One region of the Streptomyces sp. NPDC090445 genome, then DNA from elsewhere that is predicted to be linked to it. Evidence: riboswitches for the same ligand, from Rfam matches in the RefSeq annotation. Region 1 holds a riboswitch; each other region holds the start of a gene.

The links. Region 1 has a riboswitch for cobalamin ahead of ACIQUT_RS33580 (acyl-CoA thioesterase). Riboswitches for the same ligand answer to the same signal wherever they lie in the genome.
Region 2: linked by a shared signal. The riboswitch ahead of ACIQUT_RS29610 (energy-coupling factor ABC transporter permease) and the one ahead of ACIQUT_RS33580 (acyl-CoA thioesterase) in region 1 are both predicted to bind cobalamin.
Region 3: linked by a shared signal. The riboswitch ahead of ACIQUT_RS30100 (ABC transporter substrate-binding protein) and the one ahead of ACIQUT_RS33580 (acyl-CoA thioesterase) in region 1 are both predicted to bind cobalamin.

What each region holds. Positions count from the first base shown of each region.
Region 1 covers NZ_JBIVXV010000029.1:37,657-48,007, reverse strand. Annotated here, with positions in the region: gene ACIQUT_RS33610 (short-chain fatty acyl-CoA regulator family protein) at 1-1,286, opposite strand, end outside; gene aceA (isocitrate lyase) at 1,667-2,953, shown strand; gene aceB (malate synthase A) at 3,069-4,664, shown strand; gene ACIQUT_RS33595 (3-hydroxybutyryl-CoA dehydrogenase) at 4,661-5,533, shown strand; gene ACIQUT_RS33590 (hypothetical protein) at 6,117-6,248, shown strand; gene ACIQUT_RS33585 (VOC family protein) at 6,323-6,958, shown strand; gene ACIQUT_RS33580 (acyl-CoA thioesterase) at 7,239-7,667, opposite strand; cobalamin riboswitch at 7,813-7,970, opposite strand; partial or broken gene ACIQUT_RS33575 (arsenite S-adenosylmethyltransferase) at 8,205-8,533, opposite strand; partial or broken gene ACIQUT_RS33570 (hypothetical protein) at 9,372-9,779, opposite strand; partial or broken gene ACIQUT_RS33565 (ABC transporter ATP-binding protein) at 9,983-10,351, opposite strand, start outside.
Region 2 covers NZ_JBIVXV010000021.1:25,116-35,466, reverse strand. Annotated here, with positions in the region: gene gcvH (glycine cleavage system protein GcvH) at 44-424, shown strand; gene glyA (serine hydroxymethyltransferase) at 444-1,700, shown strand; gene ACIQUT_RS29635 (L-serine ammonia-lyase) at 1,997-3,379, shown strand; gene ACIQUT_RS29630 (hypothetical protein) at 3,680-3,991, shown strand; gene ACIQUT_RS29625 (hypothetical protein) at 4,163-4,690, shown strand; gene ACIQUT_RS29620 (flavodoxin family protein) at 4,765-5,520, opposite strand; gene ACIQUT_RS29615 (hypothetical protein) at 5,538-6,119, opposite strand; cobalamin riboswitch at 6,456-6,653, shown strand; gene ACIQUT_RS29610 (energy-coupling factor ABC transporter permease) at 6,681-7,373, shown strand; gene ACIQUT_RS29605 (energy-coupling factor ABC transporter substrate-binding protein) at 7,379-7,780, shown strand; gene cbiQ (cobalt ECF transporter T component CbiQ) at 7,784-8,533, shown strand; gene ACIQUT_RS29595 (energy-coupling factor ABC transporter ATP-binding protein) at 8,530-9,351, shown strand; gene ACIQUT_RS29590 (PadR family transcriptional regulator) at 9,386-9,982, shown strand; gene ACIQUT_RS29585 (EF-hand domain-containing protein) at 10,083-10,295, opposite strand.
Region 3 covers NZ_JBIVXV010000022.1:9,609-19,959, reverse strand. Annotated here, with positions in the region: gene ACIQUT_RS30120 (sigma-70 family RNA polymerase sigma factor) at 1-1,519, opposite strand, end outside; gene ACIQUT_RS30115 (bifunctional 4-hydroxy-2-oxoglutarate aldolase/2-dehydro-3-deoxy-phosphogluconate aldolase) at 1,755-2,393, shown strand; gene ACIQUT_RS30110 (PfkB family carbohydrate kinase) at 2,443-3,432, shown strand; tRNA gene ACIQUT_RS30105 (tRNA-Trp) at 3,479-3,555, shown strand; cobalamin riboswitch at 3,651-3,787, shown strand; gene ACIQUT_RS30100 (ABC transporter substrate-binding protein) at 3,823-4,824, shown strand; gene ACIQUT_RS30095 (FecCD family ABC transporter permease) at 4,869-5,948, shown strand; gene ACIQUT_RS30090 (ABC transporter ATP-binding protein) at 5,945-6,757, shown strand; gene ACIQUT_RS30085 (VOC family protein) at 6,856-7,251, opposite strand; gene ACIQUT_RS30080 (N,N-dimethylformamidase beta subunit family domain-containing protein) at 7,368-8,984, opposite strand; gene ACIQUT_RS30075 (aldo/keto reductase) at 9,153-10,109, shown strand; gene ACIQUT_RS30070 (ABC transporter permease) at 10,186-10,351, opposite strand, start outside.

The DNA.
Region 1 (10,351 bases):
CGGCAGCCCATGCCGATGGGGGTGGCGGCGGCGGTGTTGTCGAGGTCGAGTCCGTCGGAGTAGACGAGTCGGGGCGCGTGCCGGATCTCGCAGCCGAGCCCGATGGCGAAGGTCTTGCCGGGTTCGCCCCAGCCGCCGCGGTGGCGGGTGACGGCGCGGGCGGTCCACAGGTACCGCTGTCCGTCGGGCATGGCGGCGACCTGGACGTGGATCCGGCTCGGCGCGGCGAAGGCCTCGTACACGTTCCACAGCGGGCAGGTACCGCCCGCGCGGGAGAAGTGGAATCCGGTGGCGGACTGCCGTTTGGACATGTTCCCGGCCCGGTCGACCCGGACGAAGGAGAAGGGGACCCCGCGCAGCCTGGGGCGCTGCAGGGTGCTCAGGCGGTGGCAGACGGTCTCGTAGCCGAGGCCGAAGTGGTCGGTGAGGCGTTCGATGTCGTAGCGGAACTCCTCGGCCGCCGTGTGGAAGGCGCCGTACGGGAGGATCAGCGCGGCGGCGAAGTAGTTGGCGATGCCGATCCTGGCCAGACCGTGGGCGGGGGAGCCGGCCGGGAAATCCTCGGTGGCGAGCCGGTCCAGCTCGTCGCCGTACTCGAGCAGGGCGAGTTGGGTGGCCATGCGGAACGCCTGCTGGCCGGGGCGCAGCCGGCCGGACAGGTGCAGGACCCGTGTCCCTTCGTCGTAGTGGTGCAGCCGGTCGGAGTCCGAGGCGAGCCGGATCCCGTGGTGCTCGGTGAGACGCTTCGACAGCACCCGGACGACCTCTCCGGGGCGGACGCCGATCTCCCGGGCGAGGTTCTCGGCGGCGAGGTCGGTGTCGTGGAGGTAGTTCTGGCGCCGGTAGAAGAACTCGCGGATCTCCTCGTGCGGTGAGCGGGGCGCGGCCGGGCCCCCGTCCCTGCCGTCCGCGGTGTCGGCCAGCCGCTCCGCCAGGAGCTGGCTGCGCCGCCCCAAGTCCAGCAGGACGGAGGCCACCGCAGGCATCCGGGTGGCGAGCTCGGCCAGGTCGGAGGGAGAGACCCGGGCCTCGGCGACCTCGTTCGCCAGAGCCTCGCGCAGGTCGGCGACGAGGCGGCTGGTGTCGCGTTCCGAGAAGAACCCGGGGTCCACGCCGAACGCCTCGGTCAGCCGCAGCAGGACCGGCACGGTCAGCGGACGGGAGTCATGCTCCATCTGGTTCAGATAACTGGGAGAGATGGCCAGAACGCGCGCCAGCTCCGCCTGGCTCATCCGGCGCTCCTCACGCAGCCGCCGCAACCGCGCACCCGCGTACGTCTTGCTCACCCGGTCTCCTTTCGGCCTCGTCCGGCCTCAGATTACGCATGATCCCGTCGCTGTGAACCCTTCGCACACTTGGCAAAAGCGCCGCGGAAGATTCGCAGAAATTGGCAGACGTACCTCATTGATGGCACTGCGTGCCGCTGTCAGAGTCTGTCGTGCGGCCCGCCGGACCCCGGCGGCCAGGCAGACACACTGGGCCCGACTCGCGCCCTGACGTCGGGAATTCCGGACAATCCAGCCAGGCTGGCCTGCAGCATTGCTCAGCTCCTCCCCAGGTGGGGCCGGCGGCCCGCAACCCCAGATCGAGGCACACAGTGCCAACCTCCCGTCGTAAGAGATGGCAGGTTGGCAGGCCAAGCGAACCCATGGAGACGGTGACGGTCATGGCAGACACCAACACGACGGCGGCGGCCGAGCAGCTCAAGCAGCGGTGGGCCGACGACCCGCGATGGGCGGGCATCGAGCGCACCTACACCGCCGAGGACGTCGTCCGGCTCTCCGGCAGCGTCCGCGAGGAGCACACCCTCGCCCGCCGCGGCGCCGAGCGCCTGTGGCGACAGCTCCACGACATGGACTACGTCCACGCCTTGGGCGCGCTGACCGGCGGCCAGGCCGTGCAGCAGGTCCGCGCCGGCCTCCAGGCGATCTACCTGTCCGGCTGGCAGGTGGCGGCCGACGCCAACCAGGCCGGGCACACCTATCCCGACCAGTCCCTGTACCCGGTCAACTCCGTCCCCCAGGTGGTCCGCCGGATCAACAACGCGCTGCTGCGCGCCGACCAGATCGCCACCGCCGAGGGCGGCGCCGACACGACCGACTGGCTCGCCCCGATCGTCGCGGATGCCGAGGCCGGCTTCGGCGGCCCGCTCAACGCCTTCGAGCTGACCAAGGCGATGATCGCGGCCGGCGCAGCGGGCATTCACTACGAGGACCAGCTCGCCTCCGAGAAGAAGTGCGGCCACCTCGGCGGCAAGGTCCTCGTCCCCACCTCCCAGCACATCCGCACCCTGAACGCGGCCCGCCTCGCGGCCGACATCGCGGACACCCCGACCCTGGTCATCGCCCGCACGGACGCTCTCGCCGCGAACCTGCTGACCAGCGACGTCGACGAGCGCGACGCGCAGTTCTGCACCGGCGAGCGGACCGCAGAGGGGTTCTACCGCGTCCAGAACGGCATGGCTCCCGTCATCGCCCGCGGCCTCGCCTACGCCCCGTACGCCGACCTCATCTGGGTCGAGACCGGCACCCCGGACCTCGCCCAGGCCCGCGAGTTCGCCGAGGCGATCCACGCGCAGTACCCGGATCAGATGCTCGCCTACAACTGCTCGCCGTCCTTCAACTGGAAGGCGGCCCTGGACGACGACCAGATCGCCACGTTCCAGAAGGAGCTGGGTGCCATGGGGTACAAGTTCCAGTTCATCACGCTGGCCGGCTTCCACTCCCTCAACCACGGCATGTTCGACCTGGCCCGCGGATACGCCGAGCACGGCATGACCGCCTACGTCGACCTCCAGGAGCGCGAGTTCGCCGCCCAGCAGCACGGTTTCACCGCCGTGAAGCACCAGCGCGAGGTCGGCACCGGCTACTTCGACCTGGTCTCCACCGCCGTCAACCCCGCCTCCTCCACCACCGCCCTCACCGGCTCCACCGAGGAAGAGCAGTTCCACTAGGACGCCCCGCCCCCGCCCCCGCCCCCGTCGGCGCCTACGGCCGGCGGTCCGTGTTCAGCGGGAGCCGGACGACCGTCTCCGCCCGGCTCCCGCCCCACCCTCGTCAGGAGACCGCATGACCACCACCACCGCTACCACGCACCAGGTCCGGGTCCTTGCGGCACCCGGCGACCGCCACGACGAGATCCTCACGGCGGAGGCGCTCGACTTCATCGGCCGCCTCGACGCGGCCTTCGCAGACCGCCGTCCGGACATCCTCAAGGAGCGGATCCGGCGCAAGGACCGCCTCGTCTCGGGATCACCGCTCGACTTCTCCATCGCCACAGCCGCAGTCCGTGCCGACGCCGACTGGCGCGTGGCCCCGCCCGGCCCGGGCCTGGAGGACCGCCGGGTGGAGATCACCGGCCCGCCGGACCGCCGCATGACGGTCAACGCGCTCAACTCCGGTGCCCAGGTGTGGATGGCGGACTTCGAAGACGCCACCGCCCCCACCTGGAACAACGTCATCGGCGGCCAGCTCAACCTGCTCGACGCGATCGAGCGCCGCATCGACTTCACCACGCCCGAAGGCAAGGAGTACCGCCTCGGGGAGGACCTGGCGACCATCGTCGTCCGCCCCCGCGGCTGGCACCTCCTCGAAGAGCACCTGGAGATCGACGGACGGCCCGTCCCCGCGTCCCTGGTCGACTTCGGGCTGTACTTCTTCCACTGCGCCCAGCGGCAGATCGACGCCGGACACGGCCCGTACTTCTACCTCCCCAAGCTGGAGAACGCCGGCGAGGCCCGCCTGTGGAACGACGTCTTCGTCCTCGCCCAGGAACTCCTCGGCATTCCGCGCGGTACCGTCCGCGCCACCGTCCTCATCGAGACCATCACCGCGGCCTTCGAGATGGAGGAGATCCTCCACGCCCTGCGCGAGCACAGCGCCGGCCTCAACGCCGGCCGCTGGGACTACCTCTTCAGCATCATCAAGACCTTCGGCCACCGCACCGACTTCCAGCTCCCCGACCGCGCCCAGGTCACGATGACCGCCCCCTTCATGCGCGCCTACACCGAACTCCTCGTCCGCACCTGCCACAAGCGCGGCGCGCACGCCATCGGAGGCATGGCCGCCCACGTGCCGGCCAAGGACCCCGACGCCAACACGGCGGCCCTGGCCAAGGTCCGCCTGGACAAGGAACGCGAAGCCGAGGACGGCTTCGACGGCTCCTGGGTCGCCCACCCGGCGCTCGTCCCCGTCTGCCGCGAGGTCTTCGATGCCGTCCTCGACCAACGGCCCCACCAGCTCGACCGGACCCGCGAGGACGTACACGTCCGCGCCGCAGACCTGCTCTCCGTCCGCCGCATCAGCGCCCCGCCCACGGCAGCGGGAGTACGGGCCAACGTGGCCGTCTCGCTCCGGTACTTCGAGGCCTGGCTGCGCGGCCACGGAGCGGTCGCCCTCCACGGCCTCATGGAGGACGCGGCCACTGCCGAGATCGCCCGGGTCCAGCTCTGGCAATGGCTGTGCCACCGGAGGATCGACCGGGATGACCTGATCGCCGTGTTCGAAGAGGAATGCACCGCGCTCACCGCAGAGCGACCGTACGCCCTCGTCGCGGAGGCCAGGGCGGTCCTGGAGCGGGTCGCCCTGGAGCGGGACCTGCCGGCCTTCTTCACCCCCGACGCCTACAGCCGTCACCTGGTCCGCCGCGGGGAGGTGCGGTCATGAGCGCCGGTATCCGCCGGGTCGGGGTCGTGGGAGGCGGGCAGATGGGCGCCGGCATTGCCGAGGTCTGCGCCCGCGCCGGACTCGACACGGTCGTCTGTGAGGCGGACGACACGGCCGCCCGTGCGGCCCGCGAACGGGTCGCCGTCTCCCTCGAGCGCGCCGTCCAGCGAGGCAAGCTCGACCGGATCTCGGCTGAGGACGCCCTCGCCCGCCTCGTCTTCACCGGGAGCCTCGACGACCTCGCCGACCGGCAGCTCGTCATCGAAGCGGTGACCGAGAACGCGGACGTCAAGATCGAGACCTTCGCGGCGCTGGACAAGATCGTCGAAGACCGCCAGGCGATCCTCGCGACGAACACCTCGTCCCTGCCCGTCATGCGGCTGGGCATGGCCACCGGGCGCGCAGACCGCGTCGTGGGCCTGCACTTCTTCAACCCCGTGCCCGTCCTCCCGCTGGTCGAGGTCGTCTCCTCGCTGCACACCTCCCGCGAGACCGCGGAGACGGTGGAGGCCTTCGCCCGGGAGACCCTGGGCAAGACGCCGATCCGCTCCCAGGACCGGGCCGGCTTCGTCGTCAACGCCCTCCTCGTCCCGTACCTGCTGTCGGCGATCCGGATGGCCGAGTCCGGCTTCGCCACCCCGGCAGACGTCGACGCCGGCATGGAACTCGGCTGCGCACACCCCATGGGGCCGCTGAAGCTGGCCGACCTCATCGGCCTCGACACCGTCGCTGCCATCGCGGAGTCGCTGTACGACGAGTTCAAGGAACCCCTCCACGCGCCGCCGCCGCTGCTGATGCGGATGGTGCAGGCCGGGCTGCTGGGCCGCAAGACGGGCCGGGGGTTCCACACCTACGACCGGGACTGCTGAGGGGCCCGGTGCCGCGGCCGGGCTGAGGGTCCCGGCGGCGTGTGGTGGAAGGGGGTGCGGCGGAGTGGTGTCCGCCGCACCCCCTTCTCGCTGTGCCGTCGCCACTACGCACGGCCCTGGCGCGCGGGACTACGGCGACGATGGGCGCAGCGGCCCACACCCCGACCCGTGTGACGAAGTTGCCCCACGTGACCGTGGTTGGACGGCGAGGGGGCGAGGATGAATGCGCGGAACGACAGGTCCACCGCAGATGACGAGCCGATGGTGACCATACCTGCACGCGACTACGGCAACCTGCTCGCTGCGCGTCGACAGCCCGGCGCGCAGAACTCTCGGATGAGTGCCCTGAAGCAGACCCTCGGCAGCCTGGTCGAATACGTCGAACTGCTGGAGGCGGATCTGATCGAGGCGGCCGAGCAGCAGAATGCTGGGGAGGCCGCTGCACCGCAGCGTGTGTCCGGGGACGTTGCCGCCGAACTCGGCCGGCGCGTTCAGCAGGCCCGCGCGGTCATCGGCCCTCGAGGCTGGAGCCTGTCTCTTGGAAGTGCGGTGCGCATGGTGCTGCATGCCGGATCGAAATCCTGTGGCAGCAGCACTCGCCCCGCAGCGGCTGATCGAGCGGGTCGTGGGCCTCGACGAGGCGGCAGCGCTGCCGCCTGGCTTCGACCGGGCCTCCCCCGCCGGGATGACGATGACCGATCCGCTCCACGGCTGAATCCACGCCGGACGCGGCCGGGGCGGCGGGCGTGGCGTAGGGATGTGTCCGGGTTGTCGGGTGATGATGGCGCGGTGCGACTTGATCACGTGTCCTATGCGGTGGCCCGCGACAGCTTCGCCTCGACCGTCCAGTGGATCGGATCGGCCCTCGGCGCCGGGTTCGTCGACGGGGGCGTGCACCCGCGATTCGGCACCCGCAATTTCATTCTCCCGCTGAGCGGCGGGACCTACGTCGAGGTCGTCACCACACTCGACCACCCCGCCGCCGACCGCGCACCCTTCGGCCAGGCGGTCGCGCGCCGCGCCGCCGAGGGCGGCGGCTGGCTCGGTTGGGTGGTCTCCGTCGACGACATCGCCCCGGTCGAGGCCCGCCTCGGCCGCACCTCGGCCGAGGGCCACCGCGTCCGCCCCGACGGGTTCGACCTGAGGTGGAAGCAGATCGGCCTGCTGGAACTGCTGGAGGACCCGCAACTGCCCTACTTCCTCCAGTGGTTGGTCCCCATCGAGGAGCGCCCGAGCGCCGACCCGCGCACCTCCACCACCATCCACGGGGTCTCCATCGCCGGCGACGCCGCCTCCATCGCCGAATTCCTCGGCGAACCGGCCGACCACCCCCTCGACCAGATCGACGTCACCTGGGTCGAGGATGAGGAACCGGGCCTGGTCTCGGTTGAGTTCGCCACCGCCCACGGCCCGGTCACGATCTGACCAGGGCCCGACTGCCCCGCCGGAGCAGCCGGCTGGGGCGCGCCCTGGTCCTCGCCATCCAACTGGCCGCGGCACCGGAGGTCCTGCTCCTCGACGAGCCGACCCGCGGACTGGACTACCGGGCCAAGGAGCAGCTGATCCGATCTGCATCTGCCTGGCCGGCCCGGCCGTCCTGACCGTCTTCCGCCGCGCCGCCCGCAAGGCCCGTTTCCAGGCCCCGGTCCGCTTCACCCGCTCGCCCGAGCGCATGGACGCGGCCGGGGCCTGACAACGGACCTGCCTACGCCTCCGCGAGACCGGGGACCGGTCGCGGCCGGCCCTCGGCGTCGATGGCGACGAAGGTCAGGCTGGCGGTGGCCACGTCGGTGGCGGGGGTGGTGGTGGCGTTCCAGCGTTCGGCGGTGACGCGTACGGCCACCGTCATCGAGGTCCGGCCGGCGCGTTCGAGGAGGGCGTGGACGGTGAGGAGGTCCCCGGCGCGGGCAGGCGCGATGAACGTCATGCGGTCCACGGAGACCGTGACGGCGGGGCCGTCGGCATGGCGGCCGGCCGAGGCCGCGGCTGCGTCGTCGATGAGCTTCATGACGACGCCGCCGTGGATGGTGCCGTAGAGGTTGGTGTCGTGCTCGCTCATGATGTGGGCGAGGGTCACACGGGAGTCGGCCGGCGCCTTGTGGGCGCGGTTGCCTGCGGTGGTGTCCGTGGTCACGGAACTCTCCTTCGCGAGTCGTGGCTCGACCCGGCGGCGTGCCGCGGGCGCGAAGGAGCGACGGGCCGGTGTGTGCCCGCTGCCGCCGGCCCGCCCACGAGGCCCTCGGGTCTCCGTACGCGCTCGTCGCGCACGGGCAGCGGGCAGGTCTTCGGACTCGCGGGCACGCCTGCCGGGTGGTGGACCCGGCGGACACCTACCGGCCGTCGCTTCCCAGGAACTCGCGTTCCCAGTGCGTATGACGGCGGTCGTTCCCGCTCACCGCTGCGGGGCAGTCCCGGATTCCCACCGGGTTCCCTCTTACGACGCATCCCGCCATGGGGTCCCCCATGCCGTTCAGGCCATGGGGGAGGACGGGGCGAACCAGCTGCGCTCTCACCCTAGGTCACAGTCCTGAGCATTTCGGCGGCCGAGCCGGATGGCGTACGTCTCACGTCCCGAAGGGGCCGCCCCACGGCCTTCCAAACCGACCACCCGGCAAGGCCTCAACGTCGGCCCGCCCGGTCAGATAGCCGGTACATCAGCCCTGCCTGTGGTTCAGCTTCCGAAGTCCCCTCTCGCAACGGCCTTCGCCTGGCCAGCACCGATGCCCGGACCGGATGCGGGCTTGAGGGCTCGGATGATGGCGGAGTGCAAGCCGTCGGCGACAGCGTGCGTCGGGGTGATCTCGACGTTCGCGAACCCGGCGGCCTCCAGCCCGGCGCGGTACTGGCGAAGGAGAGGGCGCCGGCGATGCAGCCGACGTAGTCCCCGCGCTCGGCCCTCTGCTCAGGGGTGAGGATGTCGTCGGCGACGACGTCGGAGACACCGATCCGGCCACCTGGCTTGAGGACCCGGAAGGAGCTCGTTTTTGCAAAGGGGGAAGGCGGCTCTGACCGGCAAATTTCTCTGCAACGGCATTGCATGACGTGAATCTCTCGATATTGTGGCCCCGAACCGTCACACCACTCACGACTCCGCCCGCGCAGGGCGGGCGGTCTCTCGCGCCACGCGAGGGGTACGTGGAGAGGGGGGTTCGAGATGGGCAAGCGAACGCGTCGGCGGCGCAAGGGAGGCCAGCAGCCTCCGCCGCCCGGCATGCAGTTACTCATCGCAGCTCTGGTTGCGATCGGTGCGCTTGCCGACTGTGTGAGGCAGTTCCTGTAGCAGGGAGCTGGGGCGTGGTATGCCGGTAGGGCCTGGCCTGGTGGGCGGGTCCGACCGCTGCATGGTCGGCCGGACCCGCCCAATCTCACGCAGTCACTGGTTTGGCCCCGGTTGCCGCCGGGGCCAAACCGCCTGAAGTGACATAACCAACTGAGTTGCTTCAGTGAGCGTGTGAATCACAATGCATCATGAAAGCCCAATAGGCAACGTGACGCATAAAAGTTGACGTGCAGGATGTTCTGACCTGCGATAACGCAATAAAAATGTACCTGGGTGTCAACTTATATGTGTCAGAGGGACTGACCGGCCGCCCCGTGAGCGCCGCGATCTCGGCCGGGTCAGTCACGGTGCGTGGTGTGCGCTGCCAGCGCTGCGCGAACCCGGATTCGCTGGGCAGGCCGCGCGGCCACCACCATGGCGGGATCCCCTGATGACCGAGCTCCACGTGTTCCGCGCCCAGCCGCAGCCCCGGATTGCCCCGGAGTGATCCGGGAGCCGGGCGGGCAGTCCACCGCCGGCGCGGTGACCACCTGCGCCGTGGCCTGGACGGTGCGGCCATCACCACTGCGGACCTGGCGACGGACAGCCGCCACCAGCGCCCGAACCCCGATCACCGGTGGACCGGAGGCGGGGCCGTACGCAGTGGAGGCGGCGCAGGCCGGCCAGGGCGGCGATCATCACGTCCGCGCCGAGGGTTCCCGCGTCGAGGGCACGGAGCCTGCTGTCGGCGTTGCCGCGGATCGGTACCGGTACGAGTGCCGGGCGGAGGGCCTTGAGGAGGGCCGACCTGCGGGGCGCGCTGGTTCCGACCCGGGTGCCGGGCGGCAGCGCGGCGAGTGCGGCCGCGGGGTGGCCGGTGGGGAGGACGAGGACGTCGCGGGTGTCCTCCCGGGGCAGGACCGCTCCGACGAGGATGCCGGGGGATCGGTCGTGCGGGCCGGGCAGGTCCTTGGCGCACGCGATCGCGGCCTGGACGCGGCCGTCGAGGAGGTACCGGTCGGCGTTGCGGGTGAAGGCCCCTTGCCGCCGATCGCCGCAAGCGGGCCACGGTGCGGTCGCCCTCGGAGATGATCTCGACGATGTCGAGGACCGCCTTCGGGTACCGGGACCGGAAGGCGCGGGCGAAGCGTCCGGTCTGCTCCAAGGCCATGGGGCTGGGACGGGTACCCTTTCGCGGCAGGGAACGACAGGCTGACCTCGCGCAGGGCGGGCTCCGGCTCGTCGCCGCTGCTGCCGGGGTAGGTGAAGGTGACCTTGTCGAAGCGGACTTCGCGCAGCCGCTCGGGCAGCGCCCGTCCGCCGACCGGGATGGCCCGGGTCTTCGCCTCCCGGCACAGCCGCTCGAAGTCGGCGACGAACAGGGACTCCTGGTGCAGTTCGGTGATCTGCAGCACGAGCGTGTCCAGGCTCGCGGCGCCGGTACGGATGGCCGGCACGGCCGTGCCCGCGACTGCCAGGTCCATGGCCCCGCCCCACAGCAACGCGCCCAGGGCGCCGTACGTCAGGAGGGTGGCGATGCCGCCGGCGCCGTCGGCGAC
Region 2 (10,351 bases), on a different contig from region 1:
CCACTGTTCGTCCGCACTCCCCCGCATCCAGGAGAATCAGGTCATGAGCAACCCCCAGCAGCTGCGTTTCAGCAAGGAGCACGAGTGGCTGTCGGCCGCCGAGAACGGCGTCGCCACGGTCGGCATCACGGAGTTCGCGGCCACCGCGCTCGGTGACGTCGTCTACGCCCAGCTCCCCGAGGTCGGCGACACGGTGACTGCGGGCGAGACCTGTGGCGAGCTGGAGTCGACCAAGTCGGTCAGCGACCTGTACTCCCCCGTCACCGGCGAGGTCGTCGAGTCCAACCAGGACGTCGTGGACGACCCCAGCCTCGTGAACTCCGCTCCGTTCGAGGGCGGCTGGCTGTTCAAGGTCCGCGTCGCGGAGGAGCCGGCCGACCTGCTCTCCGCCGACGAGTACGCCCAGCTCACCGCCGGTAAGTAACTGACCACAGGGGATCCTGATGTCCGTTCTGAACACCCCTCTCCACGAGCTTGACCCGGACGTCGCCGCCGCCGTCGACGCCGAGCTCGTACGCCAGCAGTCCACCCTGGAGATGATCGCGTCGGAGAACTTCGCTCCGGTCGCCGTCATGGAGGCCCAGGGCTCGGTCCTGACCAACAAGTACGCCGAGGGCTACCCGGGCCGCCGCTACTACGGCGGCTGCGAGCACGTCGACGTCGTCGAGCAGATCGCGATCGACCGGATCAAGGCGCTCTTCGGCGCCGAGGCCGCGAACGTCCAGCCGCACTCGGGTGCGCAGGCCAACGCCGCCGCGATGTTCGCGCTGCTGAAGCCGGGCGACACCATCATGGGCCTGAACCTGGCCCACGGCGGCCACCTGACCCACGGCATGAAGATCAACTTCTCCGGCAAGCTCTACAACGTGGTCCCCTACCACGTCGGTGAGGACGGCCAGGTCGACATGGCCGAGGTCGAGCGCCTCGCCAAGGAGTCCAAGCCGCAGCTGATCGTCGCCGGCTGGTCGGCGTACCCGCGCCAGCTGGACTTCGCCGCCTTCCGCCGCATCGCGGACGAGGTCGGCGCGTACCTGATGGTCGACATGGCCCACTTCGCGGGCCTGGTCGCCGCGGGCCTGCACCCGAACCCGGTGCCGCACGCCCACGTCGTGACCACCACCACGCACAAGACCCTGGGCGGTCCGCGCGGCGGTGTCATCCTGTCGACACAGGAGCTCGCCAAGAAGATCAACTCCGCGGTCTTCCCCGGTCAGCAGGGCGGCCCGCTGGAGCACGTGATCGCCGCCAAGGCGGTCTCCTTCAAGGTGGCGGCCTCGCCCGAGTTCAAGGAGCGCCAGGAGCGCACCCTGGCGGGCGCGAGGATCATCGCCGAGCGCCTGGTCCAGGACGACGTCAAGGCCGTGGGCGTGGACGTGCTCACCGGCGGCACCGACGTGCACCTGGTCCTGGTGGACCTGCGCAACTCGGAGCTGGACGGCCAGCAGGCCGAGGACCGCCTCCACGAGATCGGCATCACGGTCAACCGCAACGCCATCCCGAACGACCCGCGGCCGCCGATGGTCACCTCGGGTCTGCGGATCGGCACGCCGGCCCTGGCCACCCGCGGTTTCGGCGCCGAGGACTTCACCGAGGTCGCCGACATCATCGCGGAGGCCCTGAAGCCGGCGTACGACGGCGAGGCCCTCAAGGCGCGCGTCTCGGCGCTCGCCGCGAAGTTCCCGCTGTACCCGTCGCTGTAGGCCATGGCTTGGGGGGCCCGGCCTTGTGTCACACAGGGCCGGGCCTTTCTCATGGCCCGGGGGCCGCGGTCCGGACGTCGGGACCGCGACAGCCCCCGTACAGGCCGGCGTAACCGGCACCCCCACGAACTGACGTACGCTGATGAACCGGGCATGGGCGCCCACGAGGTGATCTTTGCCCGCAATCCCCGCAAGATCCGCCCCCTCCGTCGGCCGCCTCGTCCCGCTGCGAGACCGGCAGGACGGTCCGCTCCCCGCCACCCGCGGGGGTGAATAACTCCCGGGAGTCCGCCACCGTGGCCATTTCGGTTTTCGATCTCTTCTCGATCGGCATCGGTCCCTCCAGCTCGCACACCGTGGGTCCGATGCGTGCCGCCCGCATGTTCGTCACGCGGCTGAAGAAGGACGGTGTGCTCGCGCAGACCGCCTCCGTCCGGGCCGAGCTGTACGGCTCGCTCGGCGCCACCGGCCACGGCCACGGCACCCCGAAGGCGGTGCTGCTCGGCCTGGAGGGCCACTCCCCGCGCACGGTGGACGTGGAGACCGCCGACGACGAGGTGGAGCGCATCCGGCAGACCGGCCGGCTGCGCCTGCTCGGCACGGAGATAGGGAGCGCGCACGAGATCGCGTTCGACGAGCCGAGCCAGCTGATCCTGCACCGCCGCCGGGCCCTGCCGTACCACGCGAACGGCATGACCCTCTTCGCGTACGACGCCTCGGGCGCCCCGCTGCTGGAGAAGACCTACTACTCGGTCGGCGGCGGCTTCGTCGTCGACGAGGACGCGGTCGGCGAGGACCGGATCAAGCTCGACGACACCGTGCTGAAGTACCCCTTCCGCTCCGGTGACGAGATGCTGCGCCTGGCCAAGGAGACGGGCCTGTCGATCTCCTCGCTGATGCTGGAGAACGAGAAGGCCTGGCGCACGGAGGAGGAGATCCGCGCGGGCCTGCTGGAGATCTGGCGGGTCATGCAGGCCTGCGTCGCGCGCGGCATGTCCCGCGAGGGCATCCTCCCGGGCGGCCTGCGGGTCAAGCGCCGCGCGGCGTCCACGGCGCGCCAGCTGCGCACCGAGGGCGACCCGATGCTGCACCGCAGCGAGTGGACGACGATCTACGCGATGGCGGTGAACGAGGAGAACGCGGCCGGCGGCCGCGTCGTCACGGCCCCGACGAACGGCGCGGCGGGTGTCCTCCCGGCCGTCCTGCACTACTACGTGAACTTCGTGCCCGGCGCGGACGAGGACGGCGTGGTCCGCTTCCTCCTCGCCGCGGGCGCGATCGGCATGCTGTTCAAGGAGAACGCCTCGATCTCCGGCGCCGAGGTCGGCTGCCAGGGCGAGGTCGGCTCCGCCTGCTCGATGGCGGCGGGCGCGCTGGCCGAGGTCCTGGGCGGCACCCCGGAGCAGGTCGAGAACGCGGCCGAGATCGGCATGGAGCACAACCTGGGCCTGACCTGCGACCCGGTCGGCGGCCTGGTCCAGATCCCGTGCATCGAGCGCAACGGCATGGCGGCGGTCAAGGCGGTCACGGCCGCGAAGATGGCGATGCGCGGCGACGGCAGCCACAAGGTCTCCCTGGACAAGGTCATCAAGACCATGAAGGAGACCGGCGCCGACATGAAGATCAAGTACAAGGAGACGGCGCGCGGCGGTCTCGCCGTCAACGTCATCGAATGCTGACCTGATCCGATCCGATCCGATCCGATCTGGTTTCTGCAGGGACGGGACCCCGGGCGCCGCGGCGCCCGGGGTCCCGTGCGTTCCCCTCCGGCCGCTCCCCCGACCTGCGGCAACCGTCCCGATTTTCCCGGGCGTTGAGGTTTGGCGTGGATTGGTCACGCTTCAGGGCGAACCGCGGGGGATGGGGGTGGTACGGGCGATCCCCGTGCGCAAGGGTGATCACGTGACGTCGCGGCCACACCCCCCGGCGGCCGGCCAACCGCCGCGGACCGCAGCCCTTTCCCCACGGAGGACTTCACCATGACAAGCACCCGCAGCGCCCGCGTGATCGCCGCTCTTGCCGCACTCCCCCTCGCCGCCCTGCTCTGCTCGGGCACCGCCCAGGCCGACAGCGGCGCCGGTGCGGGGATCTCGTCGAACGCGGCCGCCGCCGAGATCGTCGGCAGCGGCGTCTTCGGTGCCAACGCCGGCAACTCCTCCACCACCCAGCAGGTCGCCACCGGCTCCGGGTCGACGAACCAGAGCAACGGGGTGCAGCTCAACGGCACCGGCTCGGCCACCGTCGGACAGTCCAACGGGAACGTGCCGGTCTTCCCCGAGCCCGCCCCGTAGCCGCCCGCCGGCCCCGCGGGCCCGCCCTCCGGCCGGGGGGCGGGCCCACTCCCGTCGGCGATTTCAGATGATTGGGAAGTTTGGGCGGTTTTGCCGCAACCATGGGGGCGCGAGCAGTGTCTCCTGCAGTGACACCACCAGTCCCCGCCCCTCCAGAAACAGGGGGACGTCATGAACCATCTCCGCCGCCGGCAGACCGTGGCCCTGGCCACGGGGGCGCTCCTCACCGCCGGAATCGCCCTCGCCGCGCCCGCCTCCACCGCCCAGGCCCCGGCCGCGACCGCCGGGCGCACCGCCGTCCCGCACGTCGTGAACGCCCGCTGGGCCGGGCACTGCGCGTACGACCGGATCGTCATCGACCTCCGGGGCCGTGTCCCCGGCGTCGAGGTCACCCGCGTCCCGCGGCTGTACCGGGACGGCTCCGGCGAGCCCGTACCGCTCGCCGGGAAGTACTTCCTCCAGATCCGCCTGCACCCCGCCGACGCGCACCTGGGCTCCGGCGAGAGCACCTACCGCGGGCCGAAGCTCGCCCGGATCGACCTGCCCGCACTGAAGGGCTTCGCCATGACGGGCGACTTCGAGGGCTACGTCACCTTCGGCGCCGCCTTCGACAAGAAGCCGTCCTACACGTCGTTCACCCTGCGCTCGCCCGACCGGTTCGTGCTGGACGTCGCGCACCGGAACGTGTGCTGCGGCTGAGCGGCTGAGCGCCCGCACGGCCGGGCGGCCGGACGGCGGGCATCCGTCCGTCCGCCCGGCCCGGCCCGGACGCGTCAGCGGTGCTCGGGGTTGGGGAAGTCGAAGCGGCAGCCGGCGTCCCACCCGGAGCGCTGGTTGCCGTGGGCGGGGACGCCGCCGGAGCGCTTGAGCAGGGCGGCCAGATGCATGAGGTTCCACGACATGAAGGCCGTGTTCCGGTTGGTGAAGTCGTTCTCCGGCCCGCCCGACCCCGGGTCGAGGTACGAGGGGCCGGGCCCCGCCTCGCCGATCCAGCCGGCGTCGGCCTGCGGCGGGATGGTGTACCCGAGGTGCTGGAGGCTGTAGAGGATGTTCATGGCGCAGTGCTTCACGCCGTCCTCGTTGCCCGTGATCAGCGCCCCGCCGACGCGCCCGTAGTACGCGTACTGGCCCTGCTCGTTCAGGATCGAGGAGCAGGCGTAGAGCCGCTCGATAACCTGCTTCATCACGGAGCTGTTGTCGCCGAGCCAGATCGGCCCGCACAGCACGAGGATGTCGGCGGCCATGATCTCGCTGTACAGGACGGGCCACTGGTCGGTTTCCCAGCCGTGCTCGGTCATGTCCGGCCAGACGCCGGTGGCGATGTCGTGGTCGACGGCGCGGATCAGCGAGGTCCGGGCGCCTGCCGCCTCCATGACGGCGCGGCTCCGCGTGATCAGGCCCTCCGTGTTGCTGGTCTCGGGCGAGCGCTTGAGCGTGCAATTGACGTAGACGGCGGTCAGGTCGGAGTAGTCGAACGCCCCGGCGTTCGCCCCCGGCTGCGGTGTCGCGGTGTCGTGTTCGGCAGGCACCCTCCCAGTGTCTCTGATCAGCTGAGCGATCCCGTGCGAACCGTGGGGTTCGGCGTGGCTTCTGCCCACCTGGGTCGGGCGGCGTGAGCGTGGAGGTGGAATCCCGCGCCCAGTGCTGCTCCTCGCGGCCGGTGTCGGCGGGTGGTGGGTGTGCTGATCGTGTGCACGCCCTGGTGCCGGTGGGCTGCGCGGGGCAGCGTCCTCCGGCCCGTTGGTGCGTGTCCCTCCGGACGCTGGCCGGCACGGCCCGGAAGCCGGGCCGGGGAGGGAACCCCGCGTCGCCTGGGCGCGGGGCGGTTGGTGCGCGGCCGGGTGGGGCCGGTCTTGGACCGGTCCGTCCGGCTGGTCTTCGGATGGGCCGTGACGACGGCCTTGGCCTCCATCGTGTCCACCACGGCGCGGATCACCATGGTGCCGCTGGTGCGGTCCACCACGGTCCTGGCCTGGTGGGCGAGGCCGCGTGCGGCGATACGGCGCCAGGCACCCTGGTCCCGGTCGCCCTGCCAGCCGCACCCGGGGCTGGGGCAGACGGCCCACTTCCAGCCGGACACGGTGGGCCGGTCGGGGGCCTTGCGATGCCGCAGCGGCGTGAGGCACATGGGGCAGTGCCTGGAGGTGAAACACGTGAGCCTGCGGGGCACCGGACCCTACGGCGACCGGAAGGCGCCCGTCCGGGGGTGAGCACCCCCGGACGCCGTCCCCCGGCCGCCGCTCCCCGCGCACGCCCGGCGGCGCCGGTTGGAGCGCGGGAGCGGAAGAGCGCCGCAGCGCGCGCCGGACCGCCCGCGGCCGCGGCCGGACACCGGAACTTCCGTGGCCCCGCCACGGTTTCGATCCGCCCGCCCGGAGCGCGCCGGCCCGCAACCGCCCCGAAGCGGAATCCCCGGGCCCAACAGGCGGCCCACGTCCGGGTTGTTACGGGTCCACAAGGCGGATTAGGGTCATCAGGCCTTGGTGTACGGGAAACCGGTGGAAAACCGGTGCGGCCCTCGCCACTGTGAACGGGAAGTCCGGCTCCACTCCTGCGGGAAAGCCACTGGGCAGCGCGGGAGGGACCCGCACCGCCCGGGAAGGCGGAGCCAGGGCATCAGTACCCGTGAGCCAGGAGACCGGCCAGGGCGCGTTGTCCATCCACGAGGTGCTGGAGAGGTCTCCCACTCATGCATATAGCCGAGGGGTTTCTGCCCCCATGGCACGCGGTCGCCTGGGGCGCCGCGTCCGCTCCCTTCGTCGTCCACGGGGTGCGCGCCCTCACCCGCGAGGTGAAGGCCAACCCGGAGAGCACCCTGCTGCTCGGCGCGTCCGGTGCGTTCACGTTCGTCCTGTCCGCGCTGAAGATCCCGTCGGTGACGGGCAGCTGCTCGCACCCGACCGGGACCGGGCTCGGCGCGATCCTGTTCCGGCCGCCCGTCATGGCGGTGCTCGGCACGATCACCCTCCTCTTCCAGGCGCTGCTGCTCGCGCACGGCGGACTGACCACCCTCGGCGCCAACGTCTTCTCGATGGCCATCGCCGGACCGTGGTCGGGCTACTGCATCTACCTGCTGCTGCGGCGCTTCAACGCCCCGCTGATGGTGTCCGTGTTCTTCGGCGCCTTCTTCGCCGACCTCGTCACCTACTGCGTGACCTCCGTGCAGCTGGCGCTGGCCTTCCCGGACCAGGGCACGGGCTTCTTCGGCGCGCTCGCGAAGTTCGGCGGCATCTTCGCCGTCACCCAGATCCCGCTCGCCGTGAGCGAGGGCCTGCTGACGGTCCTGGTGATGCGGCTGCTGATGCAGTCCAGCAAGTCCGACCTGGTCCGGCTGGGCGTCGCGAAGCTCGCCGGCCGCTCCGCGCAGAAGGCGGCGGTGTGACGCGCATGAACCCGAGCCGGAACGCGAAGATCAACGGCCTGCTGCTGCTCCTGGTGGCGGCGCTGGCCGTACTGCCCCTGGCCCTGGGCCTAGGCGAGGGCAAGGAGGAGCCGTTCACGGGCGCCGACGCGCAGGCGGAGGCGGCCATCAGCGAGCTGAATCCGGACTACGAGCCCTGGTTCTCCCCGCTGTACGAGCCCCCGTCCGGGGAGATCGAGTCGGCCCTGTTCGCCCTCCAGGCGGCGCTGGGCGCGGGCGTGCTCGCGTACTACTTCGGCGTCCGCCGGGGCCGCCGCCAGGGCGCGGCTACGGCCGCCGCGGCGGCCGGTGCGGCCCCGGCCGAGGCGGCCGCCCCGGCCTCCGCATCCGCCTCCGCATCCGCAGCGGCGCCCGCCGCGGAGTCGTAGCCGGTGCTGCCGATCGACGTGGCCGCGCACAGCAGCCGCTGGCGGGGCCGCCATCCACTGGAGAAGGCGCTGCTCGGGCTCGGCCTGACGGTCAGCGCCCTGTGCCTGCCGCCCTGGCCCGGCGGACCGCTCGTCGCCGCCGCGACCCTCGCCGTGCTCCTCGGGCCGGCCGGGGTCGCCGGGCGGCAGCTGTGGCGGGCCTTCCGGATCCCGCTGGGGTTCTGCTTCACCGGGGCGCTGCCGCTGCTCGTCGCGGTCGGCGGCCCGGCCGGCCCGGTCTCCCTGGCCCCGGACGGGCCGCGGCTCGCCGTCGAACTGCTGCTGCGCACCTCGGCGGCCTCCCTCGGCCTGCTGCTGTTCGCGTTCACCACGCCGGTGTCGGACGTGCTGCCCCGGCTGGTCCGGGCCGGGGTGCCGGCGCCCGTGGTGGACGTGGCGCTGGTCATGTACCGGATCGGATTCCTGCTGCTCGACTCCCTGGCCCAGGTGCGGCGCGCGCAGGCGGCCCGCCTGGGGCACGCGGGCCGGGCGGCGGCCTGGCGCTCGGTGGCCGGGCTCGCCGCCACCTCGTTCGTACGGGCCTTCGACCGTGCGGCGCGGCTCCAGTCGGGCCTGGCCGGGCGCGGCTACGACGGCGCGCTGCGGGTCCTCGTCCCCGAGGCGACCCTGTCCTGGCGCTTCCTCGCGGCGTCGGCGGCCCTGCTCGCGGCCGTGGCCGCACTGACCCTCACCCTGAAGGGGCTCTACCTGTGAACCCGTTGGTGGAACTGGCCGGGGCCGGCTATGCGTACGAGGACGGCCCGGCAGTGCTGGCCGACGTGGACTTCGCCATCGCCGAGGGCCGGGCGCTGGTCCTGCTCGGCCGCAACGGCAGCGGCAAGACCACGCTGATGCGGCTGCTCAGCGGCGGCCTGCGGCCCGGCTCGGGCGAGCTGCGCCTGGACGGGACGCCGGTCGGGTACGACCGGGCGGGCCTGACCCGGCTGCGGACGGCCGTCCAGCTGGTGGTGCAGGACCCGGACGACCAGCTCTTCGCCGCCTCGGTGGAGCAGGACGTGTCCTTCGGCCCGATGAACCTCGGCCTGCCCGCGGACGAGGTGCGGGCCCGGGTGGAGTCCGCGCTCGCCGCGCTCGACATCACCCGGCTGCGGGACCGCCCGACGCACCTGCTCTCGTACGGGCAGCGCAAGCGCGCGGCGATCGCGGGCGCGGTGGCGATGGCCCCGCGGGTGCTGATCCTCGACGAGCCGACGGCCGGCCTCGACCCGGACGGGCAGGAGCGGCTGCTGGACACCCTGGCGGGGCTGCGCTCGCGCGGCACCACGGTGGTGATGGCCACGCACGACGTCGACCTGGCGGTGCGCTGGGCCGACGACGCGGCGGTCCTGACCCCGGCCGGGATCCGTTTCGGCCCGGCCGCGCAGCTGCTGGCCGACCCGGAACTGCTCGCCGAGGCGGGCCTGCGCCAGGCCTGGTCGCCGGCCGTGGCTGCCTTCCTGCGGGCCCGGGACCTGCTCGGCCCCGGCGCCCCGGGCCCGGGCACCCCCGAGGCGCTGGCCGCCTGGCACTGACCCGGACGGCGTGCGGCGAACCTAGGATGACGGCATGTCGCTGCCGCACGCCATCCTCACCGCCCTGCTCGAAAAGCCCTCGTCCGGGCTGGAGCTGACCCGGCGGTTCGACAGGTCGATCGGGTACTTCTGGTCCGCGACGCACCAGCAGATCTACCGCGAGCTGGGCCGGCTGGAGGAGGCCGGGCTGATCCGGGCCCTGCCGAGCGAGGTGCCCGTGCGGGGGCAGAAGAAGGAGTACGAGGTCCTGCCCGCCGGCAGTGCGGAGCTCGCGCGGTGGATCGGCGAGAGCCAGGACCCGAAGGCCATCCGGGACCCGCTGCTGCTGCGGATCCGGGCCGCGGGCGTGGTCGGCGTGCAGGGGCTGGCCGGGGAGCTGCGGCGGCACCTGGAGCTGCACCGGCGGCAGCTGGCGCTGTACGAGGCCATCGAGGAGAAGGACTTCCCCCCGGAGCGGGATTCCGACGAGGACCGGCTGCGCCGGCTCGTGCTGCACGGCGGCATCGGCCTGGAGACGTTCTGGCTGCGCTGGCTGGAGGAGGCCCTGGGCGAGGTCGGGGACATGACGGGGCCGGGCGGTGCTGCGGATACCGCCCCGGACGCCCCGGCCGGGGCCGACGGCGCGCCGTAGGGCGCGGTCCGCGGGAGGCGGGCACCCCGCACCGCACCGCGGGCGGGCAGGCCGAAGCCCCCGTACGGCCTGCGGGGCGGTACGGGGGGCTGCGCGCGCCTTACTTGTTCAGGGAGGCCCAGAACTCGTCGAAGCTCAGCAGGCCGTCGCCGTTCACGTCCTTGGCGGCGATCACGGAGTCCGCGACCGGGCCCGTGACGAACGGGTCGCCCATCTCCGCCATGGCCCGGCGGAACTCGTCTGCCGTGACGAAGCCGTCGCCGTCCGCGTCGAACCTGCCGAACGCCATCCGTGCGCTCTCGATGTCCGCCACTGGGATCCACCCCTTCTTGGTGCTCGTTGACCGGCTCAGGGTAGCGGCAGCCGGGA
Region 3 (10,351 bases), on a different contig from region 1:
GCTGGGAGTCGTCCTTGAGCGGGCCGCAGCCGGTCTTCGCCCGTTCGGCGTTGACCAGGGCCACGACCTGGCCCGCGGGCCCCTGGGGCGCGGGCGCCGGGTCCGGGGCCGAGGTGCGGGGAGCCGGCTTGGACGGGGTCGGCTTGGGGCTCGGGCTCGACCCGTCGGCGGACGGGCTCGGCGAGGCGGACGCCGACGGGGAGGGGGACGCCGAAGCGGAGGCGGACGGCGAGGCCGACTGCGGAGCCGAAGCGGCCGCCGACTCCGGGGCGGAGAGCGCGTTCACCGGGGCCGCGGTGTCCCGGCCGTCCTTGTCGCCCGAGCCGGGGAAGCCGCCGAGGTAGGCGAGCCCGCCGCCCGCGACGCACGCGGCGAGCACCGCACCGCCGACCGCCCGGCGGCGGCTGCGCCGGCGCTTGCGCAGCCGGCTGCGGCCGCCGGCCGTGGCCGGGTCGGGGTCCGGGAAGCCGTCCTGCGCGGAGACGGCGGGGGTCAGCTGTGTGACCGCGTCGGCGAGGTCGGCGTCGCCGGGGCCCGGGCGTCCGGGGCCCGGGTCGCCGAAGCCGGCGCCGCCGGGGCCCGTACCGCCGTCGCCGCCCGGGTAGGCACCGTTGTTCGGGTAGGCGCCGCTGCCCGAGGAGACGGCCTCGCCGGAGTGGCCGGAGTGGCCGGAGTGGCCGGGGTTGCCCGGGTAGGCCGCGGCCGCGGGGGCGAAGCCGCCCGTCGCCGCCACCGCCGAACGGACGCCGTCCAGCAGGACCACCGAGACCGGCACCAGCGCCAGGCCCGCCAGCAGCCCCTCGGCCGGGAGCAGCCCGCCCCACAGCCCCGCGCACCGCAGGCACTCCCGCGCGTGCCGGGCTATTCGCTTGCGCCACAGCGTGGACGGCTGTCCGTCCCAGCCGGCCGTCACCGACTGCAGCATGTCGCACGGCGGCTGCGCCTCCAGTGCCCGTTCCACCACCCGGGCCGACTCCAGCTGCGCCTTCATCCGCTGCACCCGCACCGCCGTGTGCTGCGGGGACAGCTCCAGCGCCGTGGCCACCTCGGCCCGGGTCAGCTCACCCGCACACTCCAGCCACCAGAGCGACAGCAGCGCCCGGTCGTCCGGCTCCAGCCAGCGGGTGGCGCGGGCCGTCTCGCGCCGCTGGCCCTCCAGCTGGAGCCGTACGACGGTCAGGTCCACGAAGTCGGCGCCGGGGTCGGCGAGTTCCCAGGCGGCCTCCAGGCCGCTCTCGCCGGGCGCGGTGCGCCGGGCCTGCCAGTACGCCCGTACGCGGTTCATCGCGATCGCCACCAGCCAGGACCGGAAGCTCTCGTCCGCACGGAGGGTGCCGAGACCGTCGAGCGCGCGCAGCATCGTGTCCTGCACGACATCGTCCACGTCGACCGACCCGTTCAGGGCACGCCCGACGACGTTGTAGACGAGCGGCAGATAGGTGCCGACCAGCTCGTCCTGCGCGCGGGGATCGCCCGCGCGGGCGGCCGCGACCAGCTCTGCCGTGTGCTGTGTAGTCATATGAGGTTTCCCTGTCCGTACCGGCGGTCGATGATGCCCGATATCTGGGAGACCGGCGAGCGCAGGCCGGATAACAATTTTCGGGGAAAGGTTTCGAAAACAGGTCCGGGGGGCGGGCGAGGGGACGGCCTCCGGCTTCTGCGGAACCCGGCGACAGGGGCGGGTGCGGCCGCTAGGGTCTGCGCAAGGAGTTCCGTCGTGGTTCCGTCGTGGGGAACGACCGGGGAGTCGCCTCGTGTCCTGCCATCCGTACGCGGCCCTGGCCGCCCAGCGACTGCTGCCGGTGCTGCGCACTCCCGGCGCGGACGACGCCGTCCGCCGCACCGAAGCCCTGCTGGCCGCCGGCTGTCGCGTGGTCGAGCTGACCACCACGACGCCCGGCTGGGCCGAGGCCGTCGCCCGGACCGCACCCCTCGCCGACGCGCACGGCCGCCCCGCGCTGATCGGGGTCGGCACGGTCACCACCGCCGGTCAGGCGGAGACCGCCCTGGACGCGGGCGCCGCCTTCCTCGTCTCCCCGTATCCGGCTCCCGAGGCCCGGGCGGCCGCCGGCCGGCGCGGCGCGGTCTTCATCGAGGGCGGCTTCACCCCGGGCGAGATCGCCGCCGCGGTGCGCAGCGCGGGCGCCGCCAAGGTGTTCCCGGCGCACGTCGGCGGCCCCGGTTTCCTCCGCTCCCTCACGGCCGTGCTCCCCGGGGCGGTGCTCCTCCCGACCGGCGGCATCCGGCCCGCCGAGGTCCGGGACTGGCTCGACGCCGGGGCCGCCGCCGTCGGCATCGGCAGCGGCCTGCCGGACGATCCCGCGGAACTGGCCGCCGTCTTCGCGGAGCCGGCGGGCCCCTGCTGCCCGGCCTGCGGCGGGACGGGCCGCTGACATGCCGGCCGGGCACGCGAACGGGGCGGAGAGAGAGGACGGAGAGGACATGAACGACCCCGGGTACGACGTGGTGGTCCTCGGCGAGGTCCTGGTCGAGATCCACACCGACACCGCCCTGCGGACGGCCGCCGACGGCACCCCGGCGCGCATCTCCTTCTCCGGCGACGCCCTGAACGCCGCCGCCGCGGCGGCCGCGGCGGGCGCCCGGACGGCCCTGCTCGCCGTCGTCGGGGACGACGAGCTGAGCGTTCCGCTGCTGCGCCGGGTCGCCGAACTCGGCGTGGACACCGCGCACATACGCCGGGCACCCCGCCCCAACGGCGCCTACCTGCTCGCAGCCGACACCGGGGGCGACCGCGAGTTCGTCTACTGGCGCACGCACAGCGCCGGTTCCACCCTCTCGCCCGGGCACGTGGAGGCCTGGCGGGACGTGCTCACCGGAGCCAAGGCCCTGATCGGCAGCGGGATCACCGGCGCCCTGTCGGCGGGCAGCGGCGAGGCCGTGGTGGCGGCCGCCGAGACCGTGCACCGGGCCGGCGGGCACGTCTCGTACGACCCGAACTTCCGGCCCCGGCTGACCGGCCGGGCCGCGGCCCGGCAACTGCTGGCGCGGGTCGCCCCGCTGACCGGGCTGCTCAAGACCTCCTGCCCCGCCGACGCGCTCGCCCTCGTGGGCACCGCGGACCCGGCCGCCGCCGCGGCCCGCTACCGCGCCCTCGGCGCCCGTACCGTCGCGGTCACCGCGGGCGCCGACCGGCTGCTCCTGGACGACGGGACACGCGCGGAGTACCACCCCGTACCCGTCAACCCGGCTCCGGTCGACGCCACCGGAGCCGGGGACTGCTTCACCGGCACCGCCACGGCCCGGATCGCCCTCGGCGACAGCCTCGCCGATGCCGTGGCCCACGGCATCGCGGCCGCCTCCCTGTCGGTGTCGGGACGCGGCGGGACCGGCGGCATCCCCCCGTTCGCCCGGACCGCGGCCCTGGCCGCCGTCCACCGCCGCCGAAGCGCCTCGGCGGACACGCGCCCTTAATCGAGTGGATCTTCTCGCCGTGTCATGGCATGGTTGTCCTCGTCGAAGGGGTGTAGCTCAGCTGGCCAGAGCGTCGGTCTCCAAAACCGAATGCCGCAGGTTCGAATCCTGTCGCCCCTGCCACGGTGAACCGGCGGTTCACGATCGAAGGCCCAGGTCCGGGTTGGCGGACCTGGGCCTTCGGCGCTCACGGGCGGCTGCTTTCCGGGGGGCCGTGCCGGTCTGGCAGACTGGTGTGGACCAACTCGGCGCTGCAGGACAGGAAACCGGTGCGACTCCGGTGCGGTCCCGCCACTGTGACCGGCCCCTCCGCGGAGCCGGAAGCCAGATACTGACGCGCCGCCTCTTCACGTCGGCCAGGGGACGAGGATCCCCCGGAGAGGCTTCGCCATGTCGCGTTCCCGCGCTCTGCTGCGCGCACTCGCCCCGCTTCCCCTCCTGATACCGCTCGCCGCGTGCGGCGGCCCCGGCGCGCCGGGCGGGGCGGCCCGGGACACGGCCGCGGGGGCGGCCGCCGCGCCCGGGTTCCCGTACACCGCCACCAACTGCGGTGTCACCACCACCTACCAGGCACCGCCGCAACGGGCCGTCAGCATGAACCAGCACGCCACCGAACTGCTGCTCGCCCTCGGCCTGCAGGACCGGATGGCGGGCACCGCCTACCTCGACGACGCCGTGCTGCCCGCCTACCGGCCCGCGTACGACGGGATCAAGGTGCTGGCCGAGGAGTACCCGTCCAAGGAGGTGCTCCTCGGCGCCGATCCGGACTTCGTGTACGGCGGTTACACCAGCGCGTTCGACAAGGCGCAGGGCCGCGACCGCGCGACGCTCGCCAAGGCGGGCATCAACACCCGGCTCAGCATCGAGTACTGCACCGGCGGGCCCGTCGGCCTGGACCAGCTGAAGACCGAGATCACCGAGGTCGCCCGCACCTTCGGCGTGCCCGAGCGGGGCGAACGGCTCATCGCGGAGGAGCAGCGCCGCGTCGACGCCGTCACCGCCCGGGTCAAGGACAAGGCCCGGCCGTCGGTGTTCGTCTACGACTCCGGCGAGGACAGCGCCTTCACCTCGGGCGGCCACGGCATCGGCAACGAGATCGTCTCCCTGGCGGGCGGGACGAACACCTTCGCCGACCTCAAGGACACCTTCGGCGACGTGTCGTGGGAGAAGGTCATCGAGCGCAAGCCCGAGGTCATCCTCATCTACGACTACGGCAGCACCACCGTCGAGACCAAGAAGCAGCGCCTGTTGAACGACCCGGCGCTCGCGGAGGTTCCCGCGGTCAAGAACCGCAGGTTCGCCGTGCTGCCGCTGTCCTCGGCCGTCCTCGGCGTGCGCGTCGCCGACGCCGTCGAGGCGCTGGGCCGCCAGCTCCACCCCGACGCCCCGTGACCCGGCCCGTGTCCCGACCCGTGGCACGCCGGGTGGGACGCCGGGTGGCACGGACCGCCGCGCGGACCGTCCCGCGGTCCCGTCCGCCCGTCGCCCTGGTCCTGCTCCTCCTCACCACGGCACTCGTCGCGTCCGCCGTGGCGGGGCTCGCCCTGGGCCCGGTCCGGATCGCCCCCGGGCAGGTGCTCGACCTGGTGCTCCGCGGACCCGGACCGGGCGGCGGGGCGTTCGCCTCCATCGTGTGGGACGTGCGGATGCCGCGGGTGCTCCTCGGCGCCGTCGTCGGAGCCGGCCTCGCCGTGGCCGGCACCGTCCTCCAGGCCCTCGTACGCAACCAGCTCGCCGACCCCTTCCTCCTCGGCGCCTCCTCGGGGGCCTCGGCCGGAGCCGTCCTCGTCATCGTCCTCGGAGCGGGAGCGGGAGCGGGAGCCGGAACCGCGGGCATCGCCGGCGGAGCCGGAGTGCCCGCGGCCGCGTTCGCCGGGTCGATGTGCGCGCTCGTCGCCGTGTACGCGATGGCCCGGCGCGGCGGAACCATGACCACCGGGCGGCTGATCCTCGCCGGCGTCGCCGTCCAGTACGTCCTGTCCGCGCTGACCAGCCTGGTGCTGGTGCTCGCCGCCCGCCCCGACCAGGTACGGTCCGTCCTCTTCTGGACCCTCGGCGGCCTCGGCGGCGCCCGCCCGGACGAACTGGCCCTGCCCGCCGCGGTGCTGCTCGCCGGCACCGTCCTGCTGATCGCCCTCGCCCGGCCGCTCGACCTGCTCCTGGCGGGGGAGGAGGGCGCACACACCCTCGGGCTGGACGCGGGCCGCTTCCGTGCCGCTGCCTTCGTCCTCGTCTCCCTCGTCACGGGGGTGCTCGTGGCGTACAGCGGGGCCATCGGCTTCGTCGGCCTGATGGTTCCGCACGCCGCCCGCATGGCCGTCGGGGCGGGGCATCGGGCCCTGCTGCCGGTCGCCGCACTGGGCGGGGCGGTGTTCCTGCTCCTGGCCGACCTGATCGCGCGTACGGCCGCGGCGCCCGAGGAGATACCGGTCGGCGTGGTCACCGCGCTCGCCGGCGGGCCGTTCTTCCTGTGGATGCTGAGGCGCTCCACGCGCACCGAGGGGGTGGCGGCATGACCGTGGGAAAGCACGCGCACCCACTGGAACTCACGGTCGAGGGCGTGCGTTACACGACCGGCGGACACACCCTGCTCCACGGAGTCGACCTCACCGCCCGGCCCGGCGAAACGGTCGGCGTGGTCGGCCCCAACGGCAGCGGCAAGACGACCCTGCTGCGCTGCGTGTACGGCACCCTGCGGCCCACGGGCGGCCGCATCCTGCTGGACGGCACGGACGCGGCGACCCTCGGAGTCAAGGACCGGGCCCGGCGCACGGCGGTCGTCCCGCAGGACGCGACCGGCATGCTCGGGCTGACCGTCCGCGAGGTCGTCGCCATGGGGCGCAGCCCGCACAAGCGGTTCTGGGAGCAGGACGGCCCGGACGACGCCCGGCGCGTCGCCGAGGCCCTGGAGACCGTCGGCGCGGCCGCCTTCGCGGACCGCCGCTTCGACGAACTCTCCGGCGGCGAACGCCAGCGCGCCCTCGTGGCCCGCGCCCTGACCCAGGACCCCGGCCTCCTCGCCCTCGACGAGCCGACGAACCACCTCGACATCCGCTACCAGCTGGAGATCCTGGCCCTGGTGCGGGCCCTCCCCACCACGGCCCTCCTCGTCCTGCACGACCTCAACCTGGCCGCAGCGTTCTGCGACCGCCTGTACGTCCTGGCGGCAGGCCGCACCGCCGCCGCAGGTCCCCCGACGGAGGTCCTCACGGAGCGACTCCTGACCAAGGTCTACGGCGTCCGCACCCGGATCGCTCCCCACCCCACCACGGCCGCCCCGAACATCGTCTACCTCCCCCCGAACACGCCCCGAGCCGACCACTGAGCGGCTGCGGGAGTGCCTGCGGGTGTGGCTGCGGGTGTGGCGAAGGGCGTCCGCGGGCCGGGGCGGGAGCCTTGGCCCACGGACGCCCTTCCCGGGCGCTACGGGGTGGGGGGCTGGTAGCCGTAGGGGCGGGTGATGATCTCCAGGGCGTGGCCGGACGGGTCCAGGAAGTAGACGCCGCGGCCGCCGTCGTTGTGGTTGATCTCGCCCGGGTGCTTCTGCCGGGGGTCGGCCCAGTAGTCGATTCCGGCCGCGCGGATCTTCCCGAACGAGACGTCGAACTCCGCTTCGGAGATCAGGAAGGCGTAGTGCTGGAGGGTGATGGATTCGGCCGGGACGGTCGCGAAGTCCAGGGTGACGCCGTTGGCGGTTTCGACGGGGACGAACGGTCCCCACTCCGTGCCGACCTCAAGGCCGAGGACGTCGGCGAGGAATTCGGCGGACTCCCGGTTGTTCCGGGAGTGGACGATCGTGTGGTTCAGCATGACTGACATGTGTGAATGCCTCCGCAAGGCACATCACGGGCACCTCCATGCCTCACCCGGTCGGTGACCGACACGCGATGCCGTGGTCGTGATCCTAGGCGTCCCTTCCGGGGGGAGTCCACCGCTCAAGATCCGTAAACGGCCTTGACGTTGTCCTGCGCCGGGTGTGCGCGGCCCGCCGGGCCCGCCGCGAAGGCGCGGAGGAGGTTTTCCGTCACCCGGGTCGTCAGGGCGCCTGCGCGTGCGTCCAGGCTGTGGTTGGCGCCGCTGCTGCCGTCGCCCGTGGCATCCAGGGCCTCCACCCAGCGCATGGTCCCGGTGGCGAACACGCCCGCGCCGCTCGGCACCGTGTGGTACGCCGTGTCCGCGTGGCTGGGCCGGCCCTCGCACACCACGGGGGAGTGCGCCAGGATCTCGATCGGGCGGGGTGTGGGGAAGCCGGTGTCGACCTTGTCGTACTCCACGCCCACCAGGTGCGCGAAGCGGTCGCCCGCCTTCACCCCCGTGCCCTCGAAGAGCCAGTGCCCCGGGTTGGTCACCACGTACGGGGCGTCCACCGGGTAGCCGTCGTAGATCACGCCGAGCAGCGAGCTCTCCGGGTCGGCGCCCGGCGCCGAACGGAAGTCGGTGGTCGCCGGGTGGCCCCGCTTGTGCCCGGGGTCCTGGTCGTAGGAGGTCTTGTAGCAGACCAGGGTGCGCTCCGGCCCCAGCTCGGACGGCTCCAGTCGGATCCGGCGGAAGCAGCAGTTCGCGCCCAGGACCGCGATGTTGGTGCCGGCGTCGCGGGCCGCGGTGAAGTGGGCCCGCTGCTCCGGCGACCAGTACTCGTCGTGCCCGAGGGACAGGACCGCCGCGGCCCCCTCCAGCAGCCGCTTCTCGCGCGCGACGTCGCTGGTCGTCGCGTAGGCCAGCGGTATGCCGAGCCGCTCGGCCAGGGCGAGCAGCGGGGCCTCGTACACGAGGAACAGGCCGGCGCCGTCGTCGTACTCGTACGGCCGGTCGAAGGTGACGGCCAGCGAGCGGGAGGAGTATCCGCCGCTCGGGCCGTCGTAGCTGCTGTGGCCGCCCCACCGGTTGTACGCCTGCCAGGTCGCCACGGCGTTGACGACGACCGTGCGCCCGGCGGTGGCCGCCGACCGCACCGTGACCGGCACGAAGCGCTGGCCGCCCTCGCCGCCCTGTGCGTCGAGCCGCAGCAGGTAGCAGCCCTCGGGCCAGCCCTTGGTGTCGACGGTGGCGGTACGGGGCCACCGGGCGCGGACCATCCGGGTCGCGGCATCCAGGGTGTGCTCCGGCTGCCGCACCCCGGGCAGGGCCTCGGAGCGCCACACGAGCCGGGCCCGGGCGCCGCCGTACCAGCCCATCCGGTAGGCGGAGACGGTGAACCGGGGCGCGGTGGTCGACACGTGCAGCCCGAAGGACTCGCCGGGCAGCACGCTCACCTTGTCGGCGAAGCCCTCGACGGCCCGGGCCGGTCCGGCCTTGGTGACGTGCCAGTCGGCGTTCCCGGGCTTGGCGTTCTCCGCCGTGACGTCGAAGCCGCCCGGTGCGGACGGACCTCCTGCGGGCGCTCCCCCGCCTGCGCCCCCTCCCTTCGCCCCGCCGGCGTCGCCGGTGTCGCCGGTCCCGCAGCCGGCCACGGCCCCGAGGCCGGCCGCGGTGGCCGCCCCCGTCGCGAGGGTGAGGAACCGCCGCCGGGCCGCGCCTTCGCCCTGTCCTCCGGTCGTATCATCCTGATGCATGCAGGGCACGCTATGTCACCGCCCGCGGCCTTCCGCCACCGGACCGGCCCCCACCGGCCCGGTCCCCGCCGCCGTCCGCCCGTGACCCTGCCGCCGCCCGTCCGGCCGTGCCTAGACTGGGCCGTCGATCAACGATCATGAACCGGTACACGGTGGAGGGAACCCCTCATGCGCTACCTGCCCCTGGGCAGTTCAGGCCTCCAGGTCTCCGCAGTAGGCCTCGGTTGCAACAACTTCGGCGGCCGCCTCGACGCCCGGGCCACCCGGTCCGTCGTGGACGCCGCCCTCGACGCGGGCATCACCCTCCTCGACACCGCCGACATCTACGGCGGCCGCGGAGGCTCCGAATCCCACCTCGGCCAAGCCCTCAAGGGCCGTCGCGACCAGGTCGTCCTCGCCACCAAGTTCGGCTACGCCGGCGTGGACATGGGCTACGGCCCCGCCGCCGGATCCCGCGGCGGCCGCGCCTACATCCGGCGCGCCGTCGAGGAGTCACTGCGCCGCCTGGACACCGACCACATCGACCTGTACCAGCTGCACAGCCCCGACCCCGCCGTCCCCGTGGCCGAAACCCTGGCCGCGCTCACCGAGCTCGTCGCCGAGGGCAAGGTCCGCTACATCGGCCACTCCAACCTCAGCGGCTGGCAGCTCGCCGAAGCCGCCCACGTCGCACGCGAAACGGGCGCGGTGCCGTTCGTATCGGCGCAGAACGAGTGGTCGCTGCTGCAGCGCTCGGCGGAGGCGGAACTCGTCCCGGCCGCCCGGCACTACGGCCTCGGCGTCCTCCCGTACTTCCCGCTCGCCAACGGCCTGCTCACCGGAAAGATCCGCCGGGGCGCGCCCGTCCCGGCCGGCTCCCGGCTGGAGGGCCGCGACGCCTACCTGACCGAGGCGCGGCTCGACACCGTCGAGGCGCTGGCCGCGATCGCCGACAAGCACGGCCGCAGCATCCTCGAACTCGCCATCGGCTGGCTGTCCGCCCAGCCCGGCTGCGCCTCCGTCATCGCGGGCGCCACCTCCGCCGAGCAGGTACGCGCCAACGCCGCGGTCGCCGACCGCCCCCTGGAGCCGGAGCTCCTCGCCGAGATCGACGCGGTCGCGGGAACCGCCGGGCACGCGGTGTGAGACGCCGCCGGCCCGGGACCCCGCTGCGGGTCCCGGGCCGGCTCCGGCTCCGTCTGCGGTTCCAACGGGGGGCGGTTCAGGAGACGATGTCCTTGCGGGCGAAGCCGCGGAAGGCGAGCGCGACCAGGACGATCGCACAGGACACCGACACGGCCGTCCCCTTCACCATGCCCGCCCACTCCAGGTTCGGCTGGAGGGCGTCCGCCCAGGCGAACTGCCAGTGCGCAGGCAGGAACTCCCGC